Regions from separate parts of the Roseixanthobacter finlandensis genome, predicted to be linked through region 1. Evidence: riboswitches for the same ligand, from Rfam matches in the RefSeq annotation. Region 1 holds a riboswitch; the other holds the start of a gene.
The links. Region 1 has a riboswitch for glycine ahead of V5G24_RS03905 (D-amino acid dehydrogenase). Riboswitches for the same ligand answer to the same signal wherever they lie in the genome.
Positions count from the first base shown of each region.

Region 2: linked by a shared signal. The riboswitch ahead of gcvT (glycine cleavage system aminomethyltransferase GcvT) and the one ahead of V5G24_RS03905 (D-amino acid dehydrogenase) in region 1 are both predicted to bind glycine.

Region 1 covers NZ_CM195536.1:832,264-847,446, forward strand. The annotation lists gene V5G24_RS03855 (transporter substrate-binding domain-containing protein) at 1-656, shown strand, start outside; gene V5G24_RS03860 (amino acid ABC transporter permease) at 705-1,451, shown strand; gene V5G24_RS03865 (amino acid ABC transporter permease) at 1,448-2,290, shown strand; gene V5G24_RS03870 (amino acid ABC transporter ATP-binding protein) at 2,274-3,056, shown strand; gene V5G24_RS03875 (NAD(P)/FAD-dependent oxidoreductase) at 3,314-4,606, opposite strand; gene V5G24_RS03880 (HAD-IA family hydrolase) at 4,641-5,339, opposite strand; gene V5G24_RS03885 (LysR family transcriptional regulator) at 5,462-6,415, shown strand; gene V5G24_RS03890 (cupin domain-containing protein) at 6,480-6,833, shown strand; gene V5G24_RS03895 (NAD-dependent succinate-semialdehyde dehydrogenase) at 6,901-8,373, shown strand; gene V5G24_RS03900 (tartrate dehydrogenase) at 8,409-9,482, shown strand; glycine riboswitch at 9,704-9,806, shown strand; glycine riboswitch at 9,808-9,922, shown strand; gene V5G24_RS03905 (D-amino acid dehydrogenase) at 9,986-11,278, shown strand; gene V5G24_RS03910 (hypothetical protein) at 11,293-11,568, opposite strand; gene V5G24_RS03915 (SDR family NAD(P)-dependent oxidoreductase) at 11,606-12,352, opposite strand; gene V5G24_RS03920 (fumarylacetoacetate hydrolase family protein) at 12,364-13,218, opposite strand; gene V5G24_RS03925 (alpha/beta fold hydrolase) at 13,480-14,346, opposite strand; gene V5G24_RS03930 (VOC family protein) at 15,124-15,183, shown strand, end outside.
Region 2 covers NZ_CM195536.1:4,042,658-4,057,840, reverse strand. The annotation lists gene V5G24_RS19090 (extensin-like domain-containing protein) at 1-774, shown strand, start outside; gene V5G24_RS19085 (L-lactate permease) at 831-2,492, opposite strand; gene gcvPB (aminomethyl-transferring glycine dehydrogenase subunit GcvPB) at 2,960-4,525, opposite strand; gene gcvPA (aminomethyl-transferring glycine dehydrogenase subunit GcvPA) at 4,731-6,074, opposite strand; gene gcvH (glycine cleavage system protein GcvH) at 6,146-6,523, opposite strand; gene gcvT (glycine cleavage system aminomethyltransferase GcvT) at 6,526-7,683, opposite strand; glycine riboswitch at 7,858-7,957, opposite strand; gene V5G24_RS19060 (hypothetical protein) at 8,032-8,790, opposite strand; gene V5G24_RS19055 (M16 family metallopeptidase) at 8,979-10,214, opposite strand; gene V5G24_RS19050 (M16 family metallopeptidase) at 10,328-11,695, opposite strand; gene V5G24_RS19045 (hypothetical protein) at 11,916-12,551, opposite strand; gene lspA (signal peptidase II) at 12,625-13,137, opposite strand; gene ileS (isoleucine--tRNA ligase) at 13,134-15,183, opposite strand, start outside.

The DNA of each region.
Region 1 (15,183 bases):
TCGATCTGGGCAAGAGCGTCGCCGACGCGCTCGGCGTTAAGTTTGAGCCCGTGATCATCACTTCAGCCAACCGCATGCAGTTCCTGCAGCAGGGCAAGATCGACGTGATCATCGGCGGCATGTACGATACTGCCGAGCGCCGCAAGATCGTCGGTATGATCGAGCCGGCGTATTGGGCCTCGGGTCCCTCGTTGATGGCCAAGAAGGGTGTCATCAAGAATTGGAAGGACCTCGCGGACAAGCCGGTCTGCGGCAAGCAGGGGCTTTACTACAACAAGCAGGTCGAGACTGACTTCAAGGCCAAGGTGATCGCGTTCGCCGGCAACACCGAGGCGAAGGAGGCCCTGCGTACCGGCAAGTGCATCGCCTATCTGTATGACGACGTGGGCATCATGGCGGATCTCGATCAGCCGGAATGGGCCGAGTATGAGATGCCGGTGGCCGTCCTCTACAACAATCCTTGGGCCTCGGCTGTGCCTCTCGATGAGCTGAACAAGGGTTGGGGCGTGTTTATGGCCGGGATGGCCTATCGCTGGCAGGCCGGGGGCACCCTGATCGAGCTCGAACGCAAATGGGGCCTCAAGCAGTCCGACTGGTTTGTGGAGCAGAACAAGAAACACCACTGGGACACCGGCTACTTGGCTCCGCAGAAGTGATGGCAGCCCCGTACGTCATGGCGTTAGACAACTGTTCGATATCTCGACATGCTTGAACTCATATCGCCACTCTTCCGTGAACTCTATGATCGGACGGGGCTGAATTTCACAGTATTCTACGAACGGTACGAATATGACCGGTTCGTGGGAGGCGCCAGCGTCTCGCTGCAGCTGATCTTCTGGTCACTGCTGTTGTCGTTGATCATCGGCGTGCTGGGGGCCTGGAGCCAGAACTCCCAGTCGCGGGCGCTGCGGATCTGCGCGGATGCCTACATTCAGGTGTTCCGCAACACCCCGCCGATGATTCAGCTGTTGTTCTTCTATTTCGGACTGGGTGCCTTCACGCCGGCGTTCGACATGGGCGGCTATTCGCAGCCGATCATCTCGGCCTTCGGCTGGGCCGTGTTGTCGCTCGGCATATTCGGCGGGGCATTCAATGTCGAAATCTTCCGGTCCGGACTCGAGGCGGTGCCGGCTTCGACGCTGGAAGCGGCCGAGAGCCTCTGCTTCACGCGGTGGCAGACCTATATCTATGTCTCGCTGCCGCTTGCGTTCCGCATCAGTCTGCCGGCGCTGACCAACAATCTCGTTAGCCTGGCCAAGACCACCTCGCTCGCCTACGTCATATCGGTCCCGGAAATGACATACGTGCTCAATCAGGTCTGGTCGGACAATGTCAACGTCCCGGAGATGATGTGGGTGCTGTTCCTCTTCTACGTCGGTGTCATCACCCTGCTGTCCTATGGCCTGCACGCGCTGGAGCGCCGGCTCGCCCTTCCGGGGTACGGTCGATGAGCCGCCGGCCGTTCCAGCTCGATCCTCGCCTGCTGGTTTCCGGGCGCGTCTTGAGCGCACTCGACTGGCGCCATGGCGCGGCGCTGTTGGTGATGTTTGCCGCGTCGCTGACCTTTGCATCGGCGCAGTCGGCGGCGGCGCCGCCCGCCACGCCCTCGGCGCTGGCGACGCTGGCGACGTGGACGCCCCATATCCTGCGCGGGTTCGTCCTCAATCTCGTGATGAGCTTCCTGGCCATGGCGCTCGCCACCGTGCTCGGCATCGGGCTCGGTCTGATGCAGATCAGCCCGAGCCGCCTGTTGCGGCTGCCGGCGCGGTTCTTCACGTTGCTGCTGCGCAACTCGCCCTGGCTGGTGATCCTCTTTGCCATCATGTACTTTCTGCCGATCGAGATCCGCATTCCCGGCGGCAAGCCGATCGAGTTCCCCGACTGGCTGAAGGCGACGCTGGCCTTCTCGCTGCCGGTGGCGGGCAATGTCAGCGAGATCCTGCGCGGCGCGGTCAACTCGATCCCGACAGGCCAGTGGGAATCAGCAGATGGCCTGGCATTCACGCGCGCGCAGACGTTGCGTTGGATCATCCTTCCGCAGTGCATCCGCCGCGCCATTCCGCCATGGATGAACTGGTACGCGCTGTTGACGCTTTCCACCCCGATGGCTTCGATCTTCAGTGTCCATGAGGCGGTGTGGAACGCCCAGTCCAGTATGGAGGCGGCCGGGGCACGGCCCGAGTTGTTGCTGCCCTTCTACCTTTTTCTGCTGTGCCTTTTCTTCATCTACATCTACCCGATCGCCATCTGCACCCGTAAGCTTGAGCGCAAATATGCTGTTGCCACCTGAACCCTCGGTCACCGAGCATCGCTCCTGGCCGGACGAGAGCCCAATCGTTTCGCTGAAGGACGTGCACAAGTCGTTTGGCTCGTTCGAGGTGCTCAGGGGCGTGAGCATGGATGTCCGTAAGGGCGAGATCGTCTGCATCATCGGCCCATCGGGCTCCGGCAAGTCGACGTTGATCCGCTGCATCAACGGGCTTACCCCGATCCACCAGGGCTCGATCACGGTCGAGGGCCAGGAAGTCAACGACGCCAAGCTGGGCAAGCTCTCCCTGCGTCGCAAGGTCGGCATCGTGTTTCAACAGTATAATCTGTTTCCGCATAAGACGGCGTTGGAAAATGTCATGATGGCGCCGCTCAAGGTGCTGCGTGAGCCAAAAGCCGAAGTCGAGGCGCGTGCGCGCGCGCTGATCGCCAAGGTGCGGCTGACCGGAAAGGAAGACGCCTATCCGGGCCAGCTTTCCGGTGGCCAGCAGCAGCGAGTGGCCATCGCGCGCAGTCTTGCCATGCGCCCCGACGTGATGCTGTTCGACGAGGTGACAGCCGCTCTCGACCCGGAGACGGTCAAGGAAGTGCTCGTCACCATCAAGGAACTCGCCACCGAGGGCATGACCTGCATTCTCGTGACTCATGAGATGGGCTTCGCCCGTGAAGTGGCCGACCACGTCTACTTCACTGATCGCGGGGTCATCGTCGAGCACGGTTCGCCTGCGCAGATCTTTGGTGCGGCGCAGGACCCTCGCACGCGACAGTTCTTGAGCCAGATTCTCTAAGCACGTCCGGCTTTGATTGCTTCGCAATCCAGGCCTGACCCGCAATGACATTCGCTCCCGCCACGCTGTGGCGGGCCCGGTGTCCTATGTCCGAACGCCAAGAACCCTCCCGTATCGGAACGGGAGGGTGGTTTTACCAGGGGATGATAGGAATGAGCAGCCCCGCGCGCTGGACGATGGTCCAGCCGGCGCCGCGCCACGAGCGGCCGGCACCGGAGTCGATGGCGCGCCGCGCGTTTGCGGGGCGCGCACGGCGCTTAGCGGCCGATGTGGTCGAGGAACTGGTACCAGCCGGCGACGACACGCACGGTCGGCTCGTGCAGGAAGTAGAATGGAATGTTCTGCGGCTTCGTGCGGCGCATCAGCGAGAGGTCCGGCTCATCGCCCATGGCGAGGTCGAGGACGTGGCGACCGATCAGGCTCGACATAGCGATGCCGGTGCCATTGTAGCCCAGCGCGAACGCCATGCGTGGGTTGAGCATGCCGACCTGCGGCAGGCTGTCGAGGGTCATGGCCACCAGTCCGGACCAACGATGGGTGATCGCCCGGCCTTCCAACAGCGGGAAAATCCCCTTCATGGCGCCTTCCAGCGCGCGGAAGGCGGCTTCGGAATCATCCTTGCCGAAGGCGCCGCGCCCGCCAAACAGCAGCCGGTCGTCGATGCGGCGGAACCAGCGCATCATACGCCGGGTCTCGCTGTAGCTGCGCCCCTGCGGCACCAGGGTCTTGAACACGTCGCCAGGCAGAGGCTCGGTCGCGATCATCGCGCTGCGGAACGGGATCACCGTCCGCCGCACCGCTTCGGTGGCGGACGTGAGGTCGGAATAGCCGTTGGTTGCGATGATCAGCCGGTGGGCTCGCACCGTGCCGCGGTTGGTGGCGAGTTCAATGCCATGGGTCTGCTGGGTCACCGAGGTGACGGGCGAGCGTTCGAAGATCAGGCCGCCGCGTGCACGCACGGCGGCCGCAAGGCCGCGCGCATAATTGAGCGGATGGATAACACCAGCATGCTGATTCAGCACGCCACCGACGAATGCCGTCGAACCGGTCTCGGCCGCGGTCTGGCTGGCGTCGAGGATGATCAGGCTGGTGTCGCCGAACAGGCGTCTGGCGGTCTCGGCCTCGTCGGTCAGCCGCTGCAGCGCGAGCCTATTGTGCGCGCAGCGCAGATTGCCGGTCTTGGCAAAGCCGGCCGAGATACCGAGGCTCTCGACATAGTGCTCGACGCAATCAGTCGCGTTGTGGCCGATCTGGCTCATCCGGCGGGCGACCTCGATGCCATGGGTGCGCGCCATGTCGCTTAGCGAGACGCGGAACTTGGTCGAGACCACGCCGCCATTGCGGCCAGAAGCGCCGAAGCCGACTTCACCGGCTTCGACAATGACGGGTTTTAGCCCGCGTTCGATGGCCCGCAGGGCTGCGGAAAGCCCTGTGTACCCGGCGCCGATGATAGCGACATCCGCGACCACGGCTTCCGCCAACTCCACCGGTTCGGCAGCTGCCATGGCGGTGTGCCGCCACAGCGAAGCAGGATATTTCAGTTCGCGCATCTCGGTTTGTCTCATCTATCGGAGCCGGTCGACGTCAGTCGTTCTCGACCGCGTCCGCCAAAGCGCCGAGCGTGGCGAAATGGAAGTCGGGCTTGGTCACGGTTTTCGGTTCCGGCGTGCCGCCGAAGCCCTTCATGCCCTGGCGGCGCTCGATCCAGCAGACCTTGTAGCCGAGCTCACGCGCCACGCCGATGTCGTGGTACTGGCTCTGCGCGACGTGCAGGATCTCTTCCTGCTTGTAGCCGAGCATCGACTGGCGGCCGAGGTTGTAGGAGAAGAAGCGCGGATCGGGCTTCGGATACTGGGCCTCGTCCGAGGTGACGCTGTCGTGGAACGGCAGTTCCAGCGTATTGGCGCAAGCGGTGTAGCCGACGCGGTCGAAATTGGTCATCGCCACCAGACGGAACTTGCGGCGCAGGCGCTTCAGCGCATCGATCGAGTCCGGGAACGCCGGGAAGTTGAAAAAGTACCGCATGAAGGTGTCACCGGCTTGGTCGTCGTGCGGCAGACCGAGTTCCTTGGCAGTGTGAATATAGACATCGCGCATCACGACGCTGGAGCGACCCGGGAACTTCACCCGGCCCTTAAGGTACGGCGCGAAGATTTCGTCGTCCGTCAGCTTTGCCGTAGCCTCGCCGCCAATCGCGCGGACGCCATCGAGGATGCCCTTCTCGAAGTCGATGCACGTTCCCACGATGTCGAAAGTCAGAACCTTAAAATTCTCGAAAGCCATTTTTCGTGCCTCTTCGTCTGTCTGGTGTCACTAACCCCAATAGGAGTGTTGGGGAGACATGAAGCCCGACGGGGCGGTGTGAGCAATTCTCAAAATAATCATCGCGGGGGTTACATTCGGTAATGTCCCAGCTCAGAAAACTACTGCCATCCCTCAACGCCCTGGTTGTCTTCGAGGCTGCGGTGAGGTGCGGAACCTTCGCCCGCGCCGCCCGGGAGCTCGGCGTCACCAGCCCAGCGGTCAGTCGCACCATCGGCCGGTTGGAGGGCCATCTCGGGTTGAGCCTGTTTCACCGCACGCCGACGGGTGCGGTGCTGAGCAAGGACGGCAGCGAGCTGTTCGAGGGCATCTCGCAGAGCTTCGGCGAGATCGAGCGGACCCTCACGCGGTTGCGACGTGACCGGCCGGCCAGTCTCAAGCCGGTGGTCCTTTCGGTGTCGACCGCGTTCGCGACACACTGGTTCATGCCGCGCTTCTCGCAGTTCCGGGCCCAGTTTCCTGGCCAGGAGATCCGCTTCGATCTCATCAGCGGCCTGCTGGGCCGACCGGTGGGCGATGCAGACATCGCCATGCGCTTCGATCATAAGCCGGATGGGCAGCACCATGTGCGCACGCTGATGCCCGAGTCGCTGCTGCCGATCCGTATGCCGTCTTTCGGCGCACCCGAGGCGCAGGCCGAGCTGCCTGCGGATTCGTTCCTGCGCAGCGGAACCAAGGTGATCACGCTCGATGAGGCGCAGCCCGATTGGGCAAGCCTTTTCGCCCGGAACAAGAAGCTCGAGTCGTCTGAACCTGAACTGCAGTTCTCGGACTACACGTTGGTGGTGCAGGCGGCGCTGGTGGGGCAGGGGGTTGCGCTCGGCTGGCTGAATGTCGTCTCCCATCTGCTGGCGCAGGGGAGCCTGGTACCGGCGAGCCCCACTGTGGTCCATACCCGCCGCCACTGTGAACTCGTGACTCGCCGGGGTCCCGATTGCGGCGTGGTCGATGACATCTGCGACTGGATGATCGCCGAGCTACGGCAAGACATATCGCGAATCCATAGCCGCTATCCCAGCCTCGACATTCGAAGCTGATCACCCGCCACCAACGGGACCCGCGCGCCTATCCATACCCTCACAGAAGCATAGGAATACCATCATGAGTACTCTTGTCGTCTTCGATCTCGCTAATCCCGGTGAGCCTAAGCACAGCAAGCCGGCGCCAGACCGTTTGATTTCGGGCGATCCCAGCTATCGCACCTGGGAAAATGCGGCCGCCGGCCAAACGGGCATCCGCACCGGCATCTGGGAAGCAACGCCGGGCGTGACCCGCTCGATCAAGGGCGGAACCTGGGAGTTCTGCACCATCCTGTCCGGCGTCGTCTTGCTGACGGAAGACGGCGGCGAGACCCGTCGCTTCACAGCAGGCGACACCTTCGTGATGCGCCCCGACTTCGTTGGGACGTGGGAGACCGTCGAGACGGTTCGCAAGGTTTTCGTGGCGGTCTCCTGAGCGACCGCCGGCACGCGCCCGCAAAAGGGCCTTGGAGAGTATTCTGATGACCAAGACGACCGAAACCGTGCTCGGGCTCGCTGATCCCGGCTTGTTGGTCGAGGCTGCGCTGATCGCGGGGCAATGGTGCCCGGCGGACGACGGCGCGACGCTTCCGGTGGAGGACCCGGCCTGCGGACGGGTTATAGGCACGGTGCCCGCTTGCGGCGCCGGCGAGACGCGCCGCGCCATCGAGGCTGCGCAGACCGCATTCGCCAGTTGGCGCAGGGTGCCGGCCGCAGAGCGGGCCCGCCTGTTGGAGCGCTGGCATGACCTCATCCTCGCCAATGCCGCCGATCTCGCGTGCATCATGACCGCCGAGCAGGGCAAGCCGCTGGCCGAGGCGGAAGGCGAAGTGCGCTATGGCGCGTCGTTCGTGAAGTGGTTCGCCGAGGAAGCGCGCCGCATCTACGGCCGCACGATTCCCGCCCCGGGGTCCGACCGGCGCATCCTGATGTTGGAGGAGCCCATCGGCGTCACCGCCGCCATCACGCCGTGGAATTTTCCCATCGCCATGATCACGCGCAAATGCGCGCCGGCACTCGCCGCCGGTTGCACCATGGTGATCAAGCCCTCCGAGTTGACGCCGTTTTCGGCGCTAGCATTGGCCAAATTGGCCGAGCGGGCCGGTATTCCTGCCGGGGTGATCTCGGTGGTGACGGGCCTACCTGCCGGCATCGGCGAGGAACTGACCGCGAGCCCGATCGTCCGCAAGATCTCCTTCACCGGCTCCACGCGGGTGGGCGCGCACCTGATGCGCGCCTCGGCACCGACATTGAAGAAACTGAGCCTCGAGCTGGGCGGCAATGCACCGTTCATCGTGTTCGACGATGCCAACCTCGGTCTGGCCGTCGAGGGCGCGATGGTCTCGAAGTTCCGCAATGCTGGCCAGACTTGCGTGTGCGCCAACCGCATCCTGGTGCAGGCGGGAATCCACGACGCCTTCGTCGCCCGGCTCGGCGAGAAGGTCAAAGCGCAGGCGGTTGGTCCGGGCACACAGGCTGGCGTCGGTATCGGTCCGCTGATCAATGCAGCGGCCGCGTCCAAGGTCCGCGCGCATGTTGATGATGCGATGAGCAAGGGCGCGCGCGTGGCGGCGCAGGCCCATAGCGGGCTCGACGAGACGCGCTTCGTCGCGCCTCTGGTGCTGACCGGTGCCACCATCGACATGCTTTTGGCCAATGAGGAAACCTTCGGCCCGGTGGCGCCGATCTTCCGGTTCGAGACCGAGGCGGAAGCGATCGCGATCGCCAATGGCACGCCTTTCGGACTTGCGGCGTATTTCTTCACCGAGGACATGCACCGCGCCTGGCGGGTGGGCGAGGCGCTCGAATTCGGCATGGTGGGGCTGAATACCGGCGCCATCTCCATGGAGGTCGCGCCCTTCGGCGGCGTGAAGCAGTCCGGGCTTGGCCGCGAGGGCGGATATCTCGGCATCGCCGAATATCTCGAGCCCAAGGCATTCCACATGGGCGGGCTGAAGCTCGACCCGATGGCCTGACATCGGCCTGATATCAACCACATGAGGAAACGTAAATGACCGACAGACGCTACCGGATCGCCGTCATTCCTGGCGACGGCATCGGCAAGGAAGTCATGCCCGAGGCGACGCGAGTGCTCAAGAAGGCCGCTTCGCTCTACGGCTTCACGCTTGAACAGACCTGGCACGAATTTGCCTGCTGCGACTGGTACGCCCGTCATGGCGAGATGATGCCGGAGGACTGGAAGGAGCGCATCGGCTCGTCCGACGCGATCCTGTTCGGCGCGGTGGGCTGGCCGGACACGGTCCCGGACCACGTGTCGCTGTGGGGCTCGCTTCTGCAGTTCCGTCGCGAGTTCGACCAATATGTGAACCTGCGTCCGGTCCGGCTGATGCCGGGGGTGCCCTCGCCGCTGGTCGGCCGCAAGCCGGGCGATATCGACTTCTGGGTGGTGCGCGAGAACACCGAGGGCGAATATACCTCGATCGGCGGGCGCATGTATCCCGGCACACCGCGTGAGATTGTGGTGCAGGAAACCGTGATGTCGCGCCACGGCGTCGACCGGGTGCTGAAATACGCGTTCGAGCTGGCGATGCGGCGTCCGGCCAAGCACCTGACCTCGGCGACAAAGTCGAACGGCGTCGCGATCACCATGCCGTACTGGGACGAGCGGGTGGAGGCGATGAAGGCCTTCTATCCGGAGGTGCGGACCGACAAGTACCACATCGACATCCTCACGGCGCAGTTTGTGCTGAACCCGGACCGGTTCGACGTGGTGGTGGCCTCGAACCTGTTCGGCGACATCCTCTCCGATCTCGGCCCGGCCTGCACCGGCACCATCGGCATCGCACCGTCCGGCAACATCAATCCCGACCGGACCTTCCCTTCGCTGTTCGAGCCGGTGCACGGCTCCGCGCCGGACATCGCCGGCAAGGGGATCGCCAATCCGCTCGGTCAGATCTGGTCGGCGGCGATGATGCTGGAGCATCTCGGCGAGGCGGACGCGGCGGCAGCGATCGTGCGGGCGATGGAGCGCACCTTGATCGACCCGGCCTCGCGGACCGGCGACATCGGCGGCCGGGCCGATACCGCGACCTGCGGCAAGGCGGTAGCGGACGCTCTCGCGTGAGCAAAATTTTCACCGTGCCGCCCGGCTTTCCGGGCGGTGCGGGGAAACGTTCTTCGCCGAAAGTCTCCATCGCGTGTGGCGCGTTGGGTTAGAGCCTGGTCTGAGCAAGTTGAAACGACGTGATCAGTGCCGGGATGACCAGAATATCTAATAAATGTCTCTCCGCCTCACGCGAGGTCTTGAGCATGCCGTGATTGTGTGCAATTGGTCGCGGGTCTGATAATGATTATGCGGGAGAGATCAGCAGTCCTCCCGGGCACATGTCGGCGCCGACGGAGCAACCCCCCAAGGAAACTCTCAGGCAAAAAGGACCGCATAATCAGGACGATCTGGAGAGAGGCGCCGCCCGGTTGGCAGGCGCCCACCGAAGGGGAAGCCCGAATGACGGCGGTGGTGCACCGTCCACCTCGGGGCGAGCTCTCAGGTACCGTGACAGATTGGGGGCAGTCGGCTGGATGCCAGAGGCATCCATGTCATGTCGTCCTCAAGCGCGGGAGAGCTCCATGCGCAGCATCGCCGTCATTGGAGCCGGTATAACCGGCATTACCACTGCTTATGCCCTGAGTGAGCGTGGTTATGACGTCACCGTCATAGATCGTCAGCGCTACGCGGCGATGGAAACATCCTTCGCGAACGGCGGACAGCTTTCGGCCTCCAACGCTGAAGTCTGGAATTCTTGGGCAACTGTGCTGAAAGGCATCAAATGGATGTTCAGGCAGGACGCGCCTCTGCTGATGAATCCGAAGCCTTCCTGGCACAAGTATTCCTGGATGGCCGAGTTTCTGGCCAACATCCCAAATTACAAAGCGAACACCATCGAGACCACTCGCCTCGCCATCCGGGCCCGCGACTACATGTTCGACGTGGCGAAGCGTGAGGGCATAGATTTCAATCTCGAAAAGCGCGGCATTCTGCATATCTATCGCGACAAATCCGGCTTCGAGGCGGCGGCCCGTGCCAGTGCGCTCTATGCGCAAGGTGGATTGCCGCGGCGAGCGCTAGGTCCCGCCGAGATCCATGAGATCGAGCCCACCCTCCACGGAAACTATTACGGCGGCTTCTTCACGGAATCAGACTCAACGGGAGATATCCATCTCTTCACGCGTGGTCTTGCGAAAGCGTGCCGGCGCCGTAACGTCCTTTTCCTCCATGAGGCGGCGGTCGACTCCGTCAGGCATTCTCTTCAGGGCTCCCGACCTCGTATCGACATTTCGCTCACGATTTCCCCAGCGGATGAAGTCGCGCCCGCTGTCCACGAGACCCATCGCTTCGATGCTGTCGTGGTGTGCGCAGGCGTGGGGTCACGGGCGATTGCCGCTCAGTTGGGGGATCGTGTGAACGTTTATCCGGTGAAGGGCTATTCGATCACCGTGATGCTTGATGATGAGGCCAGCCAGAACGGGGCGCCCTGGGTGAGCCTGCTCGACGACCAGACCAAGATTGTTACAAGCCGCCTCGGGAAAGATCGCTTCCGCGTTGCTGGGACCGCCGAATTTAACGGCGAGAACCGCGACATCCGTGCGGATCGCATTCGCCCTCTGGTGGAGTGGACGCGCAAGCTGTTTCCGCAGGCGTCCACGGCGCGGGTGGTGCCTTGGGCCGGTCTGCGTCCGATGATGCCGGACATGATGCCGCGTGTCGGGCCCGGGAAGCGGCGGGGCGTGTTCTACAACACTGGCCATGGGCATCTCGGCTGGACCCTGTCAGCTGCGACTGCTCAGATGATCGCTGAAGCGGTTGCCATTGATATGCCGCTCGAACCCTCCTCGCCAATGCTCAGTGTCGCGGCGGAGTAGGGCGCCGGAGCGGATCAAACCGCTCCAGCTTTAGCCATCAGGCGCGTTTTTTGCCCTGCCGGGCTGATCTGCGGTTCGCCCGGGCGCAACTGGGCGAGCCTGAGACGGTTCTGGGCGGCGGCGATCTTGTCCACCATCAGGCGGCCCGCGGTCCTGAGCCCGTTGCGCGCGTTGGACGCCACCGGAAGGCGGAACACGAAAGCCAGTCCCCGTTCCGCCGCCATCTCGCGACCGGCGCGCACGACCGCGGATCGGATTTCACGGCTCGTCTCCGGGAGCGCCGTGCCCAATGCCGCGAGGCCGTAAGCCTCGGTCCCCCCGATGCGATCAATAGGTCGCGCGGCCCCCGGACACGTCGAAGACGGCGCCGGTCGAGAAGGACGCCTCGTCGCTGGCGAGCCAGCACACCAGTGAGGTCATTTCTTCAATCGTTCCGAAGCGGCCGACAGGAATCTTCGACAGCATGAAATCGATATGCTCCCGCGTCATCTGATCGAAGATTGGCGTCCGCACCGCGGCCGGCGTTACGCAGTTGACCCGGATATTCGTCCGGGCCATCTCTTTGCCCAGGGCTTTGGTGAAGCCGATCACACCGGCCTTCGAGGCGCTATAGGCGGAGGCGTTGGGGTTCCCCTCCTTGCCGGAGATGGAAGCAATGTTGACGATCCGGCCGTAGTCCTTCGGCTCCATGGAGCGAATGGCGGCCTGGTTGCAGTAGAATAGGCCGTTGAGGTTCACATCGATCACCCGACGCCACGCATCGGCCGGATAGTCCCGCACCGGAAGATTGGGGCCGGTAATGCCTGCGCTCGCCACCAGAATGTCGAGCCCGCCAAGCGCGATGATGCTCGCATCCATCGCCCGGGTTACCGCTGCGGCGTCGCAGATGTCGAGCGCCTGGACATCATGAGCGCCCGTCGCCGTCCTGGCGGCAGCCAGTGCTTCCACCTGCAAATCCCAAAGGCTCACTCTGGCACCTTCGGCAACCAGACGTCTTGCCACGTCAGCGCCAATGCCGGAAGCGCCGCCGGTCACGATGGCGGCGCGATTGCGAAAACGTTCGGCGAATACCATCGCTCAATTCCTCAAGCGCGCGTCCAGGCGACGACGTCCTGGCGCTGGCTCCCAAGCCTTTCGATCCCAAGAGACATCACGTCGCCGGGCCTGAGATAGATCGGTGACGGCTTCTTGCCCATGCCGACTCCGGGCGGCGTTCCGGTGGTGATGATGTCGCCTGGCATCAGCGTCATGAACCGGCTGAGGTAGCTGACGATCTCCGCACAGGAGAAGATCATTGTCCGGGTATTGCCGGCCTGCATGCGCACGCCGTTCACATCGAGCCAGATGTCGAGATTCTGCGGATCGCCGACCTCATCTTGTGTCACCAGCCAGGGGCCGACAGGCCCGAATGTGTCGCAGCCTTTTCCCTTGTCCCAGGTGCCACCACGCTCGAGCTGGTATTCGCGCTCGGAAACATCGTTGACGAGGCAGTAGCCGGCGACATGAGCAAGTGCGCCCTCCTCCTCCACATAGGAGGCACGGGTGCCGATCACGATGCCGAGTTCGACTTCCCAATCGCCCTTCGCGGACTCCTTTGGCAGCATCACGGTGTCGTTCGGCCCAGAGAGAGAGGAAATTGCCTTCGTAAAGACCACCGGTTCCTTGGGGATCGGTAGATCGGCCTCGATGGCGTGGTCGACATAATTCAGCCCAATGGCGATGAACTTGCCGACCGAGACGATCGGCACGCCAAGTCGTGGCGTGCCTTCGACCAGGGGAAGCGAGAGCGGGTCGAGGCGGGACAATTCGGCGAGCACCGGGGGCGCCAGCGTCGCGGGGCTGATATCCGTTAGATGAGCGCAGAGATCGCGAATACGCCCTTCGGCGTCGACGAGTCCCGGCTTTTCCTCGCCCTTCTGGCCATAACGCAGCAATTTCACGGTTCAGGTTCCTGCGATGTGATTGGGGAAACTACGGCTGCGCCGATCTGCTGCCGAAGCATTCATTCGGTGATGGGCATGCTTCGGGCGGACCACGGACGCGAAAATATCGCGGTCGGAAGGCTCCCTTCCGATGTCTTCCGCATTCGACCGTATCGGCAGCGCCGATTTCACGCGTCGTGGCAATGGAGATTGACCCGGAGTTCGCCCGGCCTGAGCGAGGCAGCAGGATGGGCGCAGGCGATATCTTGCCCGGCGACCTCAGTGCTTGAGGAAGTCCAGGACCATGCGATTGAACTTGGCGGAGTGCTCCCATTGCGCCCAGTGGCCGCAATTGTTGAAGACGTGAAGCTCCGAATTCGCGATCCCTGCAACAAGACGAAGACCCACATCGAGCGGGACGAAGCGGTCGTTGCGGCCCCAGATGACCAACGTCGGAGCGGAAATCTCGCCGAGGCGGTGGCCGACGTCGGGAAACTGGCGTGGGTTGGCGGCCGAGCTCTTTACGAAATTCTCAAGATGATCCCGCCGCGCCAGCATGTTTTCGAGCCGGGCCTGGAACAAATCTTCGGTCAGGTCGCTCGCGTCGAAGACGAAGACGTTCATCATCCTCTTCAAGCTCTCAATCGTTGGATCGCGATACAGGGCCTGAAGCAGCTTGATGCCCTCCGTTGGCATCGGCACGAATGAACTGACGCCCCCGGTTCCGCCACCCATCAGCACGAGTTTGCCGACGCGGTTCGGATGGGCCAGCGCGAAGGCCACGGCGCTGTGCCCTCCCATGGAATTGCCCAGTATGTGGAGGCTCTCCAGCTTGAGGTGATCCACCAGCCCCTTGAGGATCCGCGCATTCAGCTCCGATCGTGAGCCGGTGCATATGACCGTGTCGCTCTTGCTCCAGCCGGGGCAATCAAGAAGGACCACGCGATAGCCGGCGTCGGTCAGGGGCGTGATGTTGCGATTGAAGTTGGCCCAGCCACTGGCCCCCGGCCCGGAGCCGTGGAGCATGACGATCGTCTCACCTCCCGTGCCGGGGTCGCAGTCATTGTAATGAATATTGAATTGCTGCCCGCCGTCGGAAATCTTGGCGAAACGGCTGGTGGCGGATTCGGAAAAGTCCTGACCCATGCGGGGCCCTCCCTCAATTGCCGTCGAGGCTCTGAAGCGAAACGGGCCATGGATTTCGGACGAAGATCCCATGGATCGCCACGGCTCATTCTGTGAGCCGCATTCCTCTTGTTAGGCACGAGACCTGCCCCAAGCCGGACACGGTCAGCGGCGAGTGGTACCAGCGGTAACCGAGGCCCGACAACCAGTCCTGTCATCGTGGGCACGGAGTGCACCGGCCGGTGCGCGGGCGTGCGCGACGGCGCGACGCCCGAGTGGTGCGACCCCAATCGGCGTCTTCAGGCCGGCTGACGCAGGCCGGGCCATTCGGCGGGCAGGCATGTGCACTGTGCGCACTGGCTGCGCGTCTCGCATTGTGGATGCAGGCGCACTCTTGCTAGCAGTCGGTGTTGTGGGAGCGGAAAACGGTCCGCTCAGAGGCTGTTTTCAGGCATCGGGTTTGCGGGCCATGTGCGCGGTGGCCCAGTGCCTGGCGCGATGTCGCTTAGAGCCGGTTTGGGAAATCGGCGGCTGAGGGCCGTCGAGGGATTTTTGGCGATCTGGCAGGAGAAGCCGCCGGCGCGATGCCGGGCATCGGGCCAAGGTTTCGACGAACCGGGCGCCGGAAAGACCCGGCGGACCGACCCGTCCGACTTTTCCAAACAGGCTCTTAGGACGTGCTCTGCACATTCTCGCAGCGGGGGCCGTCGCCGCTCGGTGTCAGGTGGACGATCGGCACGGCCGTTTAAAGCACGGATCGCCGCACAAAAATCCCATCACAATATGTTGGAGGAATCAATGTCGCTGCTCTCAGATCGCTTCGATCCCGGTCCGCAGATCGCCCAGTGCGGGTCAATC
Region 2 (15,183 bases), 2.1 Mb from region 1:
TCTTATTCCTGCCGCGGGATGAACGGGCAGGTGGGCGCGAAGATTTCCGAGCATGCGTTCGGCAATGCGCTGGATGTCGGCGCCTTCGTGTTCGCCGACGGGCGCGAAATCACGGTACGGAACGGTTGGAAGGGGCCGCAGGAGGCGCGCGGCTTCCTGCTCCAGGTGCAGGCGGGCGCCTGCGAAGTGTTCACCACCGTCCTGGCGCCGGGCTCGAACGTATTCCATTACGACCATATCCACGTGGACCTGATGCGGCGCCACAATCCGCGCCTGATCTGCAAGCCCGCGCCGCGTCCCATGGCGCCGCCGCCGCTGATGGTTTCGACGCCGCCGACGGTGCAATTTGGCGGTCGCTCGGAAGGCCAGCCCCTGGGCGCGCCGGTGCCCCAGGTTCCGCAAGGGGCGCGCATTCCCGGCGAGCCCATGAGCATCGCGCCTCCCGGCCAGCCGCCGCTGCCGGACCGTGCGCCGCCGGGCTATGGGCAATCCCAGCCCGCCGGCACCGGGCGAGCGCCGAGCTATGGCCAGCAGCCTTATGGCGCGCCGCCGCCGGGCTATCCGCCGTCCGGCGATCCGGTGCAGCGCGTGCAGCCGCCGGGCACGGTCTATCAGCCAAATTCGCTGCGGCCGCCCGGCCCCATGTCCTACGGGCCGGCCGGTGCCGGCGATCCGCAGGTGACGGGCTCGATCGCGAACCGCAAATATTATTCCCCGACCTTACCGCAGGCCTCCCCCATCCCTCTGCCCCAGGCCCGCCCGGGCGAGGATTGACAGGGCCCCGGGTCGCGGGGCGGAGGCACCCGGCGCGAACGCCGGGCGCCGGGTCGTCAGTGGATGACCATCGCGGTGAACGGCCACACATAGGCTTGCAGCATCACGAAGCAGCCGACGAGGCAGGCCAGCGCGATCGAGTGCCAGAACACGAACCGCAGGATCGTGCCTTCATGGCCGAACCAATTGGTGGCCGTGGAGGCCACCACGATGGACTGCGCGTCGATCATCTTGCCCATGACGCCGCCGGAGGAATTGGCCGCGCCCATCAGGATGGGGCTGAGGCCCAATTGCTCGGCGGTGATCTTCTGCAAGCCGCCGAACAGCACGTTGGAGGCGGTATCCGATCCCGTCAGCGCGACGCCGAGCCAGCCGAGCAAGGTGCCGAAGAAGGGATAGAGGAAGCCCGCATGGGCAAAGGCCAGGCCCAGCGTCGCATCGAGGCCCGAATAGCGGGTGAGGGTGCCGATGGCGAGCATGGCGGCGATGGTGAGCAGCGATTTGCGCACCACCCAGATGGTTTCAGCATAGGCCGTCACCATCCGCACCGGCGAGAACTTCATGAAGGCGGCGGCGATGAGCGCGGCGATCAGAATGCCGGTGCCGGTATAGGAGAGATAGGTGAAGGCGAACACCGCGCCTTCCGCCACCGGCTTTGCCACCACCGGCGGCACCTTCAGGATCATGTTGTGCAGGCCGGTGACCGGCACGTTGATGGTGAAGATGGGATTGACCAAGGCCTTGAACCAGCCGGTGCCCCACAGCCCCACCACCAGGGAGAGAATGAACCACGGCACCCAGGACCAGATGACTTCGGCGCGGCTCGCCTTGGCGCGGGGCGGCGGCGGGGGCGGCATGGTGTCGGCGCTGGTGTCGTGGGTGCGCAGCTTCGGCGACAGCCACAATTCCTTGGGCTGCCACACCTGCAGGAATGCGACGAGGCACCCCATGGAGATGAGGGAGGCGCCGATATCGACGATCCAGGGATTGATGAAGTTTGAAATCAGGAACTGCGGTACGGCGAACGACACGCCGGTGACCAGGATCGCCGGCCAGATCTGCCACATGCCCTTGCGCCCGGCGAACACCCAGATGAGCCAGAACGGCACGATGAGGGAGAAGAAGGGCAATTGCCGCCCCACCATGGCGCCGAGCAGATAGGGATCAAGCCCCGTCACCGAGGCCAGCCCCTGGATCGGCGTTCCGAGCGCGCCATAGGCGACGGGCGCGGTATTGGCGATCAAGGAGAGCCCCGAGGCGGCCAGCGGCGAGAAGCCGAGGCCGATCAGCAGCGCGCCCGTCACCGCGACGGGTGTGCCGAAGCCGGATGCGCCCTCGAAGAAGGCGCCGAAGGCAAAGGCGATCAACAGCAATTGCAGGCGCCGGTCCTGCGTGATGCCGCCGATGGATTGCTGGAGAATTTCGAACCACCCTTTTTCGACCGTAAGGCGATAAAGGAAAATGACGTTCAGAATAATCCAGCCGATCGGGAAAAATCCGGTGACGACGCCAAGCAGCGTCGCGCGGATGGCAAGATCCGCCGGCATGGTGAAGGCGAAAATGGAAATCGCGAGCGCCACCAGAAGGGCGAGAATTGCGGCAATATGTGCGGAGACCTTGCCGGAGGCAATCAATACCAGAAGTGTAACGACGGGAATCGCCGCCGCGAGAGTCGACAGCACTGCACTGCCGAACGGGTCATAGACCTGATTCCACATTACATCGCTCCCTAGAGCCGTTTTATTTTTGCTTCAGATGCTGGTCGTCCAGCCCGCGCTATTGCGGGGCGACATCCTGCGTCTGTCAATGGTGAAACTCTTAAGAGATCAGCATTCGTCGGCTAAAGCTTAGGCATCAGCGCTGAATTTGCGCAGAGATGTGGAAGGGAATGATTCCAAAGTCTATATTACGTAGGGTAATATTGAGATTGATTCATGTGATTACCTAGCGTCATCATTCCGCACGGAATGAGACCGCATGTGCACGCGTTGGAAGTCGACTTTGCTGCCCAGCTGTACCCGCAGGGCTTCCCGCACAAGGCGCGCGCCATGCAAAAGCAGAAGCCGCCGTCGCGCGGGGCGAACGGCGGCTTCTGGCAGGTGGCTTCGGGCACGTATCTTCCGGCATTTAAGCGGTGTTCGCCGGTGCGGCCGCGCACCCAAGGCGCGCGCGGCCGAAGAGGGGACTATTCCGCCGCTTCGGCGATCGCCTGGGGCTTCACCCAGCGCAGAACCGGGGCGCGGGCGGCGCGCGTCTCGTCCAGCCGGCGGCGCGGGGCATAATGGGGCGCGCCGAGGAAGCGCTCCTTCTCCCCAGCCTTCGCCGCCATCGCCAGATCCCGCAGGGTGGCGATGAACAGATCCAGCGAGGCCTTGGATTCGCTCTCCGTCGGCTCGATCAGCATGGCGCCGTGCACCACCAGCGGAAAATACACCGTCATGGGGTGATAGCCCTCGTCGATCAGCGCCTTCGCGACATCGAGCGTGGACAGGCCGGTGCCCTCCAGCCACGCATCGTCGAACAGCGCCTCGTGCATGGCCGGACGCGTGGCGAAGGGTGCGCTCATCACGTCCTGGAGGCTGGCGCGGATGTAATTGGCGGAGAGCACCGCATCCTCCGCCGCTTGCCGCATGCCGTCGGCGCCGTGGGAGAGCATCCAGGCGAGCGCGCGCACGAACATGCCCATCTGCCCATGGAACGCGCTCATGCGGCCGAGCGCCTGCTCGGCGCCCGCCTGTCCTTGCTGCTCCACGAGGCGCAAGGTCTCACCCTCCACCACCAGCGCCGGGGCGGGGGCGAAGGGCGCGAGCGCTTTTGAGAGCACCACCGGCCCCGCCCCCGGTCCGCCGCCGCCATGGGGGGTGGAGAAGGTCTTGTGCAGATTGATGTGCATGGCGTCGACGCCGAGGTCGCCAACCCGCACCTTGCCCAGGATGGCGTTGAAATTCGCGCCGTCGGCATAGAAATAGGCGCCCACCGCATGCACCGCCTCGGCGATCGCCACCACATCCGGCTCGAACAGGCCGCAGGTGTTGGGATTGGTGAGCATGATGGCGGCGACGTCTTCCGAGAGCGCCTTCTTCACCTCTTCCACATCCACCGTGCCGTCGGCGCGGGCGGGAATGGACTTCACCTGATAGCCGAGCAAGGCGGCGGTGGCGGGATTGGTGCCGTGGGCGCTTTCCGGCACCACGACGATACTGGGTTTGCGCCCGTTCGCCTCGTGCGCGGCCTTGATGGCCATCATGCCGCACAATTCGCCGTGGGCGCCGGCCTTGGGGGTGAGCGCCACCGTATCCATGCCGGTGAGGGTGAGCAGATAGCGCGAAAGCTCGCCCATCAGCCCCAAGGCGCCCTGCACGGTGGAGACCGGCTGAAGCGGATGGATATCGGCGAACCCAGCGAGGCGCGCCATGCGCTCGTTGAGGCGGGGATTGTGCTTCATGGTGCAGGATCCGAGCGGGAACAGGCCGCTGTCGATCCCGTAATTCATGCGCGAAAGCCGCACGTAATGGCGCATGGCCTCCGGCTCGCTGAGGCCGGGCAGGCCGAGCGGGGCCTTGCGCTCCAGCTCGCCGAGGCGCGGCGCGAAGCCGGCCGGCTCGTCGAGATCGACGCCGGTGACGTCCTGCCGGCCGATTTCGAACAGCAGGCCTTCTTCCAGATCGAGCGCGCGGTTGCCGGTGAAGGTGGCGGCGCCGATTTCGCTCGCCGATTGAGGCGCCGTCGCGCCGCGTCCTTCGCGATTCATGAGCGGATCTCCTGGGAGAGGAAAGAGCGAGCGGCTTTCGGCAAGAAGACGGCCGTTCCCTCTCCCGCTTGCGGGGGAGGGCTACGGAGGGGGAAAAGATCCGGCATCGAAATATTGAAGGGAGGCTTGGCTTCACGGGCCCCCTCCCCAACCCTCCCCCGCAAGCGGGAGAGGGGGAGCAGGGCGCTGGCGGTAAGGGGCGCGTTCATGCCAGCACCTCCTTCAGCGCGGCCGCATAGGCGGCGCGGTCTTCGTCCGTGGATGTCTCGGTGGCGGCCACCAGGATCAAATCGTCGAGGCCGGCATCGGGCGCCAGCCGGGAATAGGGCACGCCGCCGAGAATGCCCTTGGCCGCCAGCTTCTCGATCACCTCGGCGGCGTTACCCGCGACGCGAATGGTGAATTCGTTGAAGAAGCTCTCGTTCAGCACCGCGACGCCGTCGAGCGCGGCCAGCCGGTCGGCGAGATCGCAGGCGGCGGCGTGGTTGATGCGGGCGAGCCGCGTCAGCCCCGCTTCGCCCAGCAGCGAGAGATGGATGGTGAAGGCCAGCGCGCACAGGCCGGAATTGGTGCAGATGTTGGAAGTGGCCTTCTCGCGGCGGATATGCTGTTCACGCGTGGAGAGGGTGAGCACGAAGCCGCGCCGTCCTTCCGCATCCACCGTCTCGCCGGCGAGGCGGCCGGGCATCTGGCGCACGAATTTCGCGCGGGTGGCGAACAGGCCCACATAGGGGCCGCCGAAGGTGAGGGGATTGCCGATGGATTGGCCTTCCCCCACCACGATGTCCGCCCCCTGCGCGCCGGGCGGCTCGACGAGGCCGAGCGATACGGCTTCCGTGAACACGGCGATCAAGAGCGCCCCGGCGGCATGGGCCTTTTCCGCGATGGGTTTCAAATCCACCAGGTTGCCGAACACGTCCGGGCTCTGCACCACCACGCAGGAGACGGTCTCGTCGATGGCCGCGCTCACATCGTCCGGCCCCGTGGGCTGTGGCGCGAGGCGCAGCAGCGGCACTTCGGCATAATGGGAGATGGTGGCGATGGTCTGCGCGTAATGGGGGTGAATATTGCCCGCCAGCACCGCCTTGCCGCGCTTCGTCACCCGATGGGCCATCAGTACTGCTTCGGCGGCGGCGGTGGAGCCGTCGTACATGGAGGCGTTGGCCACTTCCATGCCGGTGAGTTCCGCCACCTGGGTCTGGAACTCGAACAGATATTGCAGCGTGCCCTGGGCGATCTCGGGCTGATAGGGCGTGTAGGAGGTGAGGAATTCCGAACGCTGGATCAGATGGTCCACGCTCGCCGGCACATGGTGGCGATAGGCGCCGGCGCCGACGAAGAACGGCACCGAGCCCGCCGCCACATTGCGCGCGGAAAGGCGGGACAAGGCGCGCTCGACCTCCATCTCGCCCTTGCGGCGGGGCAGATCGGGAAGGTCCGCGAGCAGCTTGTCGGCGGGGATGTCGGCGAACAGGGAGTCCACCGACGGCGCGCCGATGCGCGCCAGCATTTCGGTGCGGTCTTCGGGAGTGAGGGGCAGATAGCGCATGATGCGTTTACCTCGCCAACCTGCGGCGCCGCGCATTCCGGCGGCTCCGCATGGGTCGGCTCGTTTGTGTGTCAGCTCAGCGTTTCGACGAAAGCGGCATAGGCCGCCGCATCCATGAGATCGTCCAGCTCGGCGGGGTTCGCGAGCTTCAGCTTCACGAACCAGCCTTTGCCCTCGGCGTCCTCGTTCACCGCGCCCGGCGCGGCTTCAAGGTCCGGGTTGATCTCGACCACTTCGCCGGAGACCGGGGCATAGACCTCGCTTGCCGCCTTCACGCTCTCGACCACGGCGGCTTCCGCGCCCTGCTTTACGGTCTTGCCGACCTCCGGGAGTTCCACGAATACCACGTCGCCAAGCTGGCTCTGGGCGTAATCGGAAATGCCGATCACGGCGATGTCGCCGTCGATGCGGACATATTCATGGTCCTTGGTGTAGCGCACGTCGCTCATGGTCAGGCCCCCTTCTGTTCGCTCTTACGGACGTAGCGCTGGGCCACGAACGGGAATGTGACGACGGTCGCGGGCAATGCCTTGCCGCGCACGAGAATGTCGAGGACGGTGCCGGGCACGGCGAGGGCCGGCGGCACATAGCCCATGGCGATGGGTGCGTTGAGGGTGGGCGCAAACCCGCCCGACGTAACCGTGCCGACCACGGTTCCATCCTTGGCGATCTCAGCGCCCTCGCGGGCCGGCGCGCGCCCCTCAAGGCGCAGGCCGACGCGCACGCGCGCCGGACCTTCGGCAAGCTCGCGCTGGATGCGCGCGGCGCCGGGAAAGCCGCCGCCCTCCCGTCGCCGCTTCTGGATCGACCAGACCAAGGCGGCCTCGACAGGCGAGGTGGTGGGGTCGATGTCATGGCCATAGAGGCACAAGCCCGCCTCCAGCCGCAGCGAATCGCGCGCGCCGAGGCCGATGGGCTTCACCTCCGATTCGGCCAGTAGCGTGTTCCAGACGGTGACGGCGGAGCTTTCGGGGATGGAGATTTCAAACCCATCCTCGCCGGTATAGCCGGACCGGGAGATATGCACGGGAATGCCGTCGAAGCGCGAGGGGCCGGCGGCCATGAAGTCCAGCGCGGCGCCTTCGGGGGCGTGGCGCGCCAGCACAGCGGCGGCCTGCGGACCCTGGAGCGCGAGCAGCGCGCGGTCGTCGAGCCGTTCCAGCGTCACCCCGGCGGGCAGGCGGGCGGCGATATGGGCATAGTCCGCCTCCTTGCCGGCGGCGTTCACCACCAGCAGCAAGGTGCCGTCCTCTTCCGGCGCGCCGGGACGGGTGACCATGAGGTCGTCCAGGATGCCGCCGTCGTCCGCCATCAGCTGGGAATAGCGCTGGCGGCCGGGTTTTAGATTGAGGATGTCGGCGGGAATCAGCGCTTCGAGCGCGGCGGCCGTGGTCGCATGGTCGCGGCCGACGAGCTTGGCCTGGCCCATGTGGGACACGTCGAACAGGCCGGCGTGGGTGCGGGTCCAGGCATGCTCGGCCAGGATGCCGTCGCGATATTGCACCGGCATGTCATAGCCGGCGAACGGCACGAGGCGGGCGCCGAGCGCCGCATGGGCGCCGTGCAGGGGCGTCTTCAGAAGGGGGAGATCGGTCTCGGGATGTGACATTCCGGTTCCTGGGGGCGCGCCAAAGTCATCGGGTCTTTCGACCCGAGCGGCGCCCCCTCTGTCACCGGAACCTGAGAGATTTGACCGCACCCGGTGGAACGGGCACGGCTTACGCCTTCGGTGAGCCACCCGCATGATCCCTGAGGGTCACGCCGCGGCTGCTTTCCAGAGTGTCGTCCCCCTGCGGTCCTTTTGCCTGAGCGGTTCCGGGGCGGTTGCGCCTTCGGCGCCGGCCATCATCCGGGGATGGGCCGGTCTCTCCCGCAGGGATCTTCCGAGCGACCGCTCCGAGGAACGGCCGCGGTCACCATAGAGAAACGCGCCGAAGGGTCAATGCGGCGCTTTCTGTCATTGCGCGGGTGGCGGGCCGAAGGTCGCCGGGGCAGGCCCGAAGGTGGGGGCGGGACCGAACGTATTGGGGTCCGCCGCCGGCTTGCTGGCCGCGGGCTGGGTGGCGGCGGGCGCGGCGGCTGCCGGAGCAGTGGTTGCGGCCGGAGCCGTGGTAGCGGCAGCAGGCGCCGCCGGACGCGGTCGGGCCGGACGGGGACGCGCCGGGGTCTCGCCCTTGGGGTCGAAGCCGACATAGATCACGTATTTCGCCATAGCGTCCGGAGTGGTGACCGGGAACGAGATGGTATCCTCCACCACCGTGAAGGTGGTCTGGGTTTCGCCCTGGGGAATGTTCAGCGGCACCACGAAGAATTTGGTGGTGATGGTCTTGGGCGAAGGGCCTTCCTGCACCACCGCGATGCGGATCGGCACGTTGAGCGCGCCGGGCGAGCCCTTGTCGCCCAGCAGGACACGGCCGTCGAGGCCGACCTTCACGGTCATGACGCCGTTCGCGATATTGCATTCGCGGGCCAGCTGACCGAGCGAGCCCTGGTATTTCAGGCCGCCGCCGGGAGCCGGCACTTGCCAGGCGGACGCGCCGGAGCGGACATCCACACGCGGGCATTCGAACTCGACCGCATCGGGGCCGGTGCCCACGGTCATATTATTGGTGGGCTGGGCCGCGCCGACCCCGCCCGCAGCCGCGTCGACATTCACGCCGGGCGCGCCAAACGTTCCCTGCGAGTTGCCCGCGCACCCTGCAAGGGTGATGGCCATGGCTGCCCCGGCCAACACACGCATAGGCAGAGCAGCGTCTAAAGCAAAACGCATGAGGAAACTCCAAAAACCTCCGCAACAGGCGTATGTATAACAGAAGGTTAAAGCGCAGGGGGAGGGGGGACCTGCGCCTTGAGCCTGTCCCTGGGGAGGTATCTGACTCTATGGTTACCGGCGGTGCCGGCCGGTCAGTTTCCCACCACCCCGACCGGTCGCCCGGCAACCACCACCAGAGCCTTGCGCGCACCCGCGAGACGCTGCGAGACGCGGCGCAGATCCTCCAGCGTCACCGCCTCGATCAGCGAATTGCGGCGATCGATATAATCCATGCCGAGCTTGTCGATCTGAATCTGGAGCAATTGCCCGGCGATCTTCGAGGAGGTGTCGAAGCGCAGCGCATAGCTGCCGGTGAGATAGCTCTTGGCCTCGTCCAGCTCCTCCTGGGTCGGGCCTTTGTCGAGGATCTGCTGAAACTCCTCGTTGATGATCTTGATGGATTCACCCGCGCGGTCGTTCTTGGTGGCCGTGCCGGCGAACCACAGGCCCACGTGTTCCAGCGCCACCTGGTAGGAATAAACCGAATAAGCGAGCCCACGCGCCTCGCGCACTTCCTTGAACAGGCGCGAGGAAAAGGCGCTGCCGCCGAGAATGTGGTTCAGCACATAGGCGGGGATGAAATCCGGGTCCTGCCGCTCCAGCCCGTCGGTGCCGATCATGACCACGGACTGGGGGACATCCAGCGGGATCACATCGGTTTTGCCGAGGCCCTGGGGCTGCACATCCGCGACCGGGGTCAATTGCGCGGTGGCGGGAAGCGCGCCGAACACGCGGTCCAGCTCGGTGGCGAGCTCCTCGGGCGTGATGTCGCCCACCACCGCCACGCGCAGGTTGGAGCGCGCAAGGTTGCGCTTGGCGAAGCCCGCCAGATCCTCACGCGTGATATCGGCGACGCTGGCGAGCGTGCCGTCCACTGGGCGGCCATAGGGATGGTTCGGGAAGGCGAGCGCGAACCAGCGCTCGTTGGCGAGCGAATTGGGATCGGTCGAGCGCCGGCGCAGGGAGGCAAGCTGCGCGGTGCGGATGCGCTCCACCGCCTCGGTATCGAAGCGCGGTTGGGTCACCGACAGGCGCAGCATGTCGAAGGCGGTATCGCGGTTTTCCGAAAGGGTGCGCAGCGAGCCGCGCACCTCGTCGCGCCCGGCGTCGAAATGCAGCTCGATGGCCTTGTCGGCCAGCGCCTGATGGAAGCGCTCGGCGTCATATTCGCCGGCGCCTTCGTCCAGCAGCGAGGCGGCGAGGCTGGCGATGCCGGGGCGCTCCGCCGGATCCTGCGCCGCGCCCCCGAGGAAGGCGAATTCCATGGCGAGGAGTGGCAAGGTGGTGTCGCGCACCAGCCAGGCCTCGATGCCGCCGGGGCTGACCACGCGCGTGATCCGCGTGGTTTGGGACTGGGCGGGAGCCGCGGAAACAAGAGAGACAGCCATCATCACCAACACAAGAATGCGAGCGCTAAAGAGGGAAGCGGCGGGGCGTGCGCTCACGAGCGCTTCTCCGGCGCCGCAGGCGCGGCTGCGGGGGGCGGCGTCAGATAGCCGGTCACCGCGCGCTTCAGCACGAGATAATGCGCGGCCGCCGCCTTCACGTCCGCCGCGCTCACGCGCTTGATGAGATCCGGCCAGCGGTTCACATCCTCGACGGAAATGCCGGTGGCCCAGGCCGCACCATAGATGCGCGCGAGGGTCGCCTGGTTGTCGCGGGCATAGATCGCTTCCGCCGTCAGGCGGGTCTTGGCGCGGGCCAGCTCGACATCGTCCGGCCCGTCCTTCGCCATCTTGGCGACCACGCCGTCCATCGCCTGTTCCAGCGTCTCCAGTGTGACGCCCGGGCGGGGCGAGGCGGAGATGCCGAAGCGGGTCTCGTCATAGGCCGTGCTTTGGTACCAGGCGCCGGCGCCGGCCGCGAGGCCCTGCTCGGCCACCAGTTCGCGATACAGGCGGCCGGTCTGCCCGCCGCCGAGGACTTGGGCGAGCACGTCCAGCGCCTCCGCCTCGCCGGGCTTGGCGGTGCGATAGGAGGGCACCAGATAGCTGCGCTGAAGGCTCGGCTGGGCGACGCGCGGATCGCTCAGCGAAACCCGGCGATGGACCTGCGGCTCGGGCTCCTGCGGGCGGTTGCGCGGCGGCGTGTCGGCACGGGGAATAACGCCATAGATCTTTTCGGCCAGTGCCCGGACCGCCTCGGGCTCCACGTCGCCCGCGACCACCAGCACCGCATTGTTGGGGGCGTAGAAGCGATGATAGAAGGCGAGCGCGTCCTCGCGGTTCAACTGCTTGATCTCGTGTTCCCAGCCGATGATCGGATGCTGGTAGGGATGGTTCACATAGGTCGCGGCCTGGAGCGCCTCGGACAGGCGGGCGCCGGGATCGCTGTCGGTGCGCATGCGGCGCTCCTCGAGCACCACGTCGCGCTCGGGCAGCACCACCGCGTCGGAGAGCTTCAGCCCGGTCATGCGATCGGCCTCGAAGGTCATCACCGTTTCCAGGTGCTCCTTGGCGACGCGCTGGTAATAGGCGGTGTAATCCTGCGAGGTGAAGGCGTTTTCCTGGCCGCCGAGGCGCGCCACCTCGCCCGAGAACTTGCCGGGGCCGGCCTTCTCGGTGCCCTTGAACATCAGATGCTCGAGGAAATGGGCGATGCCGGATTTGCCCGGCTGTTCGTCCGCCGAGCCGACCTTGTACCACACCATATGGGTGACCACGGGCGCGCGGTGGTCGGGAATCACCATCACCGTCAGGCCGTTGGCCAGCTGGTATTGGGTGACGTCCGGCCCTGCGGCGGAAGCGGCGTTCAACGTTGCTGCGGCGGTTCCCGCGGCGACCATTGCGATCATTGCCAGGCGTCTCATCTGTTCGTTTCTGCCTTTTTGAGGCATGGGCCGCGCGAAGGGGGGACGGCGCATCGCCTTAAAATAGGAAGCCGGCGGCGCTCTGCCACTGCGGCGGGGCGTGTTTCGCGCACATTCCTGCGCGCGTGAGACCCTCGCGCGCGCGGTCCTGTTTCCTTACGCGGTTCGGCACGCCGCGAAGAGTGGTGCCGGGGAGCGGCGCGCCCGCGGCCCGGAACGCTCACTGGCGATCGAACAGGGTGGGGAATTTGAACGGTTCCGTCTTCTGCTCCACCACCCCATAGGGCGCGTTGGGCGCCGGGGTCTGGTAGCCCGGAGGCGGCTCGGTCAGCTCTGTCCGCTCGGGCTCGCCGTTGAAGGTGAGCTTGTCCTTGTCGCCGCCCTGGGGCGCGAACCAGGTCTTGAACCCGAGTTCGCTCGGCAGCAGCACGTCGCGCTTGGATTCCGCCCCGACGGGCGCGCCATTCGCAACGCTCTGCGTCGGCTTGAGGCGCGGATTGTTCAATTGCGAGGGCAGCAGCACGCGGCTTGAATCGGTGAGGCCCACCGGCGTCTGGTCCCCGGCCTTGGCCTTGGCGGCACGGATCACGTCCGGATCCTTCGGCCAATTGGGGTTGGCGGCCGCACCACCGTCGCGCGGGGGCGGCAAGGTATTAGCGGCGCTCGGCGGGGGAACCACCAGCGGGGCACGCTCGCGATATTGGATCTGCGGCTTCTCGTCGTCATTGAGGCCGAGGAAGCCGCCGAGCGTGGTCTTGAAGAAGTCGCCGGTGTCGCTTTCCTGGGCAAAGGCGAGGTTCGGCGTGGCGGAGAGGGCGGCGAATGGAAGCGCGGCCAGCATGAGACCACGCAGCATCAAGGCTCGATTCCGCCGATTTTCCGTCATTCGCATGGGCCTTTCCCTCGTGCGCCTGCCCCTTCTCGGACATTCAGCCCATACGGCTGGGGTCAGAGGGCGGCATTTTTGAGGCGCGTCCGAAGAAAGCATCATAAAGCAGCACGGCCACGCCCACAACGACCGCCACATCCGCCACGTTGAACACGTACCAATTGAAGCCGAACGCGTGCAGCGACACGAAATCGAACACCGCGCCATAGACCACCCGGTCGGCGGCATTGCCGATGGCACCGCCGATCAAAAGGCCGAGGGAGAAGGCCTCCAGCTTGCGCGGGGTGCGGGCGAGCCACACCGCGAACAGCAAGGAGGCGATCACCTTGAACGCCACCAGCACCCAGCGCCCGGTCTCGCCCTGGGGGAACAGGCCGTAGCTGATGCCGCTGTTCCAAAGCACAACCAGATTGAGGAACGGCGTCAATTCCCGCACGCCCTCCGGCCAGCTCTGTGACCAGGCGAGCACCGCCGTCTTGCTGCCCTGGTCGAGCACCAGGACGATCAGCGCCACCAGGACGCCGAGGCGGATGTGGCGCACGGGGCGGTTCATTCGGCTGCGGCTCGCGCGGCCAGCTCACGCAGGGCGCGGGCGTCGCGCAAGGTTACGTCGGGATAATCGGGATCGCTGCCGACCTCCTCCAGCACTTTCCAGGAGCGCGCGCATTTGCGGCCCTGCGCCAAGGCGGGCACCACCGCGACGCCGGGCACATCGTCCAGCATGAACGCGCCCTCGGGCGGCTCGGCGAGAATCAGGGTCGCGCCGGAGGTGATGCACACTTCCGCTAGGTCCACGCCCTCCAGCGCTGCGGCGAGGTCCGCACTGGTCACATGGATCTGCGGCGCGGCTTCGAGCGAGGAGCCGATGCGCTTGGCGGTGCGTTCCACCTCCAGCGCGCCGAGCACGACGCGGCGCACGAGGCGGATTTTCCGCCAGGTTTCCGCGAGCTCCTCATTCTTCCACGCCGCCGGCGTTTCCGGGAAGCTGCGCAGATGCACCGAGCCGTCCGCGCTGCCGGTGCGGGCGAGGAACGCTTCCTCGCAGGTGAAGGGAAGAATCGGCGCGAGCCAGGTGACGATGCGTTCGAACACCTCGTCCAGCACGGTGAGGCAGGCGCGGCGGGTGAGCGAGGAGAGGGGATCGCAGTAAAGCGCATCCTTGCGCACGTCGAAATAGAAGGCGGAAAGCTCGCTGGTCATGAAGGACGTCAGCAAGGTGTGAACCTTCTTGTAGTCATAGGCCACGTAAGCGGCGCGGATCTGCCCGTCCAACTCCTGGAGGCGATGCAGGATCAGCTTTTCCAGGGGCGGCATGTCGGCGAAGGCGACCCGCTCGGCGGCGTGGTAATGATGCAGCGAGCCCAGCAGCCAGCGCACGGTATTGCGCAATTTCCGGTACGTATCGGCGGTCGTCTTCAGGATTTCGGGGCCGATCTTCAGATCGTCCGCATAGTCCGAGGCGCACACCCATAGGCGAAGGATGTCGGCGCCGGAAGTCTTGATCACGTCCTGGGGCGAGACCACGTTGCCGAGCGACTTGGACATCTTGTGCCCGTTCTCGTCCAGCACGAAGCCGTGGGTCAGCACCGCGTCATAGGGCGGGCGGCCGCGCGTGCCGCAGCTTTCCAGCAGCGAGGAGTGGAACCAGCCGCGATGCTGGTCCGAGCCTTCCAGATACATCACCCGGTCCGGCCCGTCCGGCGGGCGGTTCGCCTTCAGGTCCGGGCGCACTTCCAAAGTGAAGGCGTGGGTGGAGCCCGAGTCGAACCACACGTCGAGAATGTCGTCCACCTTCGCCCAGCCTTCGGCGGCGCGGTCGGCGAGGAAGCGTTCGCGGGCGCCGTCCTTGTACCAGGCGTCGGCGCCTTCCAGCGCGAAGGCCTCGGCGATGCGGGCGTTCACGGCGGAATCCTTGAGGATCTCCACCGAGCCGTCGCCAACTTCCTTCACGAACACGGCGATGGGCACGCCCCAGGCGCGCTGGCGCGAGACCACCCAGTCGGGCCGGCTGGCGATCATGCCGGTGATGCGGTTTTCACCCGTCGCCGGCACCCAATCCACGGTCTTGATGCCGGCGAGCGCGCGTGCGCGCAGGGTGTCGGCCTCATTCCCGGCCAGCGTCGCCGGACGCGGCGCCGCCGTGCCGTCCGCGTTGCGGATGTCCTGGTCCATGGCGATGAACCATTGCGGCGTGTTGCGGAAGATCACCGGCTTCTTGGAGCGCCAGGAATGGGGATATTGATGCTTCAGCCGCCCGCGCGCGAGCAGGTTTCCGGCCGCCACCAAAGCGTCGATGACGGCCTGATTGGCATCGCCCTTCTCGCCCTTTTCGGTGATGACGCGCTTGCCTGCAAAGCCCGGCGCCTGGTCGGTATAGAAGCTGTCTTCGTCCACCGTATAGGGGATGGCGGGATTGATGCCGCGCTCCTCCAGCCAGCGGCGATGCTGGGTCCAGATCTCGAAATCCTCGCGGCCGTGGCCGGGGGCGGTGTGGACGAAGCCCGTGCCCGCATCGTCGGTGACGTGGTCGCCTTCGAGCAGGGGGACTTTGAAGCCATAGCCGAGTGAGGCGAGCGGGTGAGAGGTGATGAGATTCGCG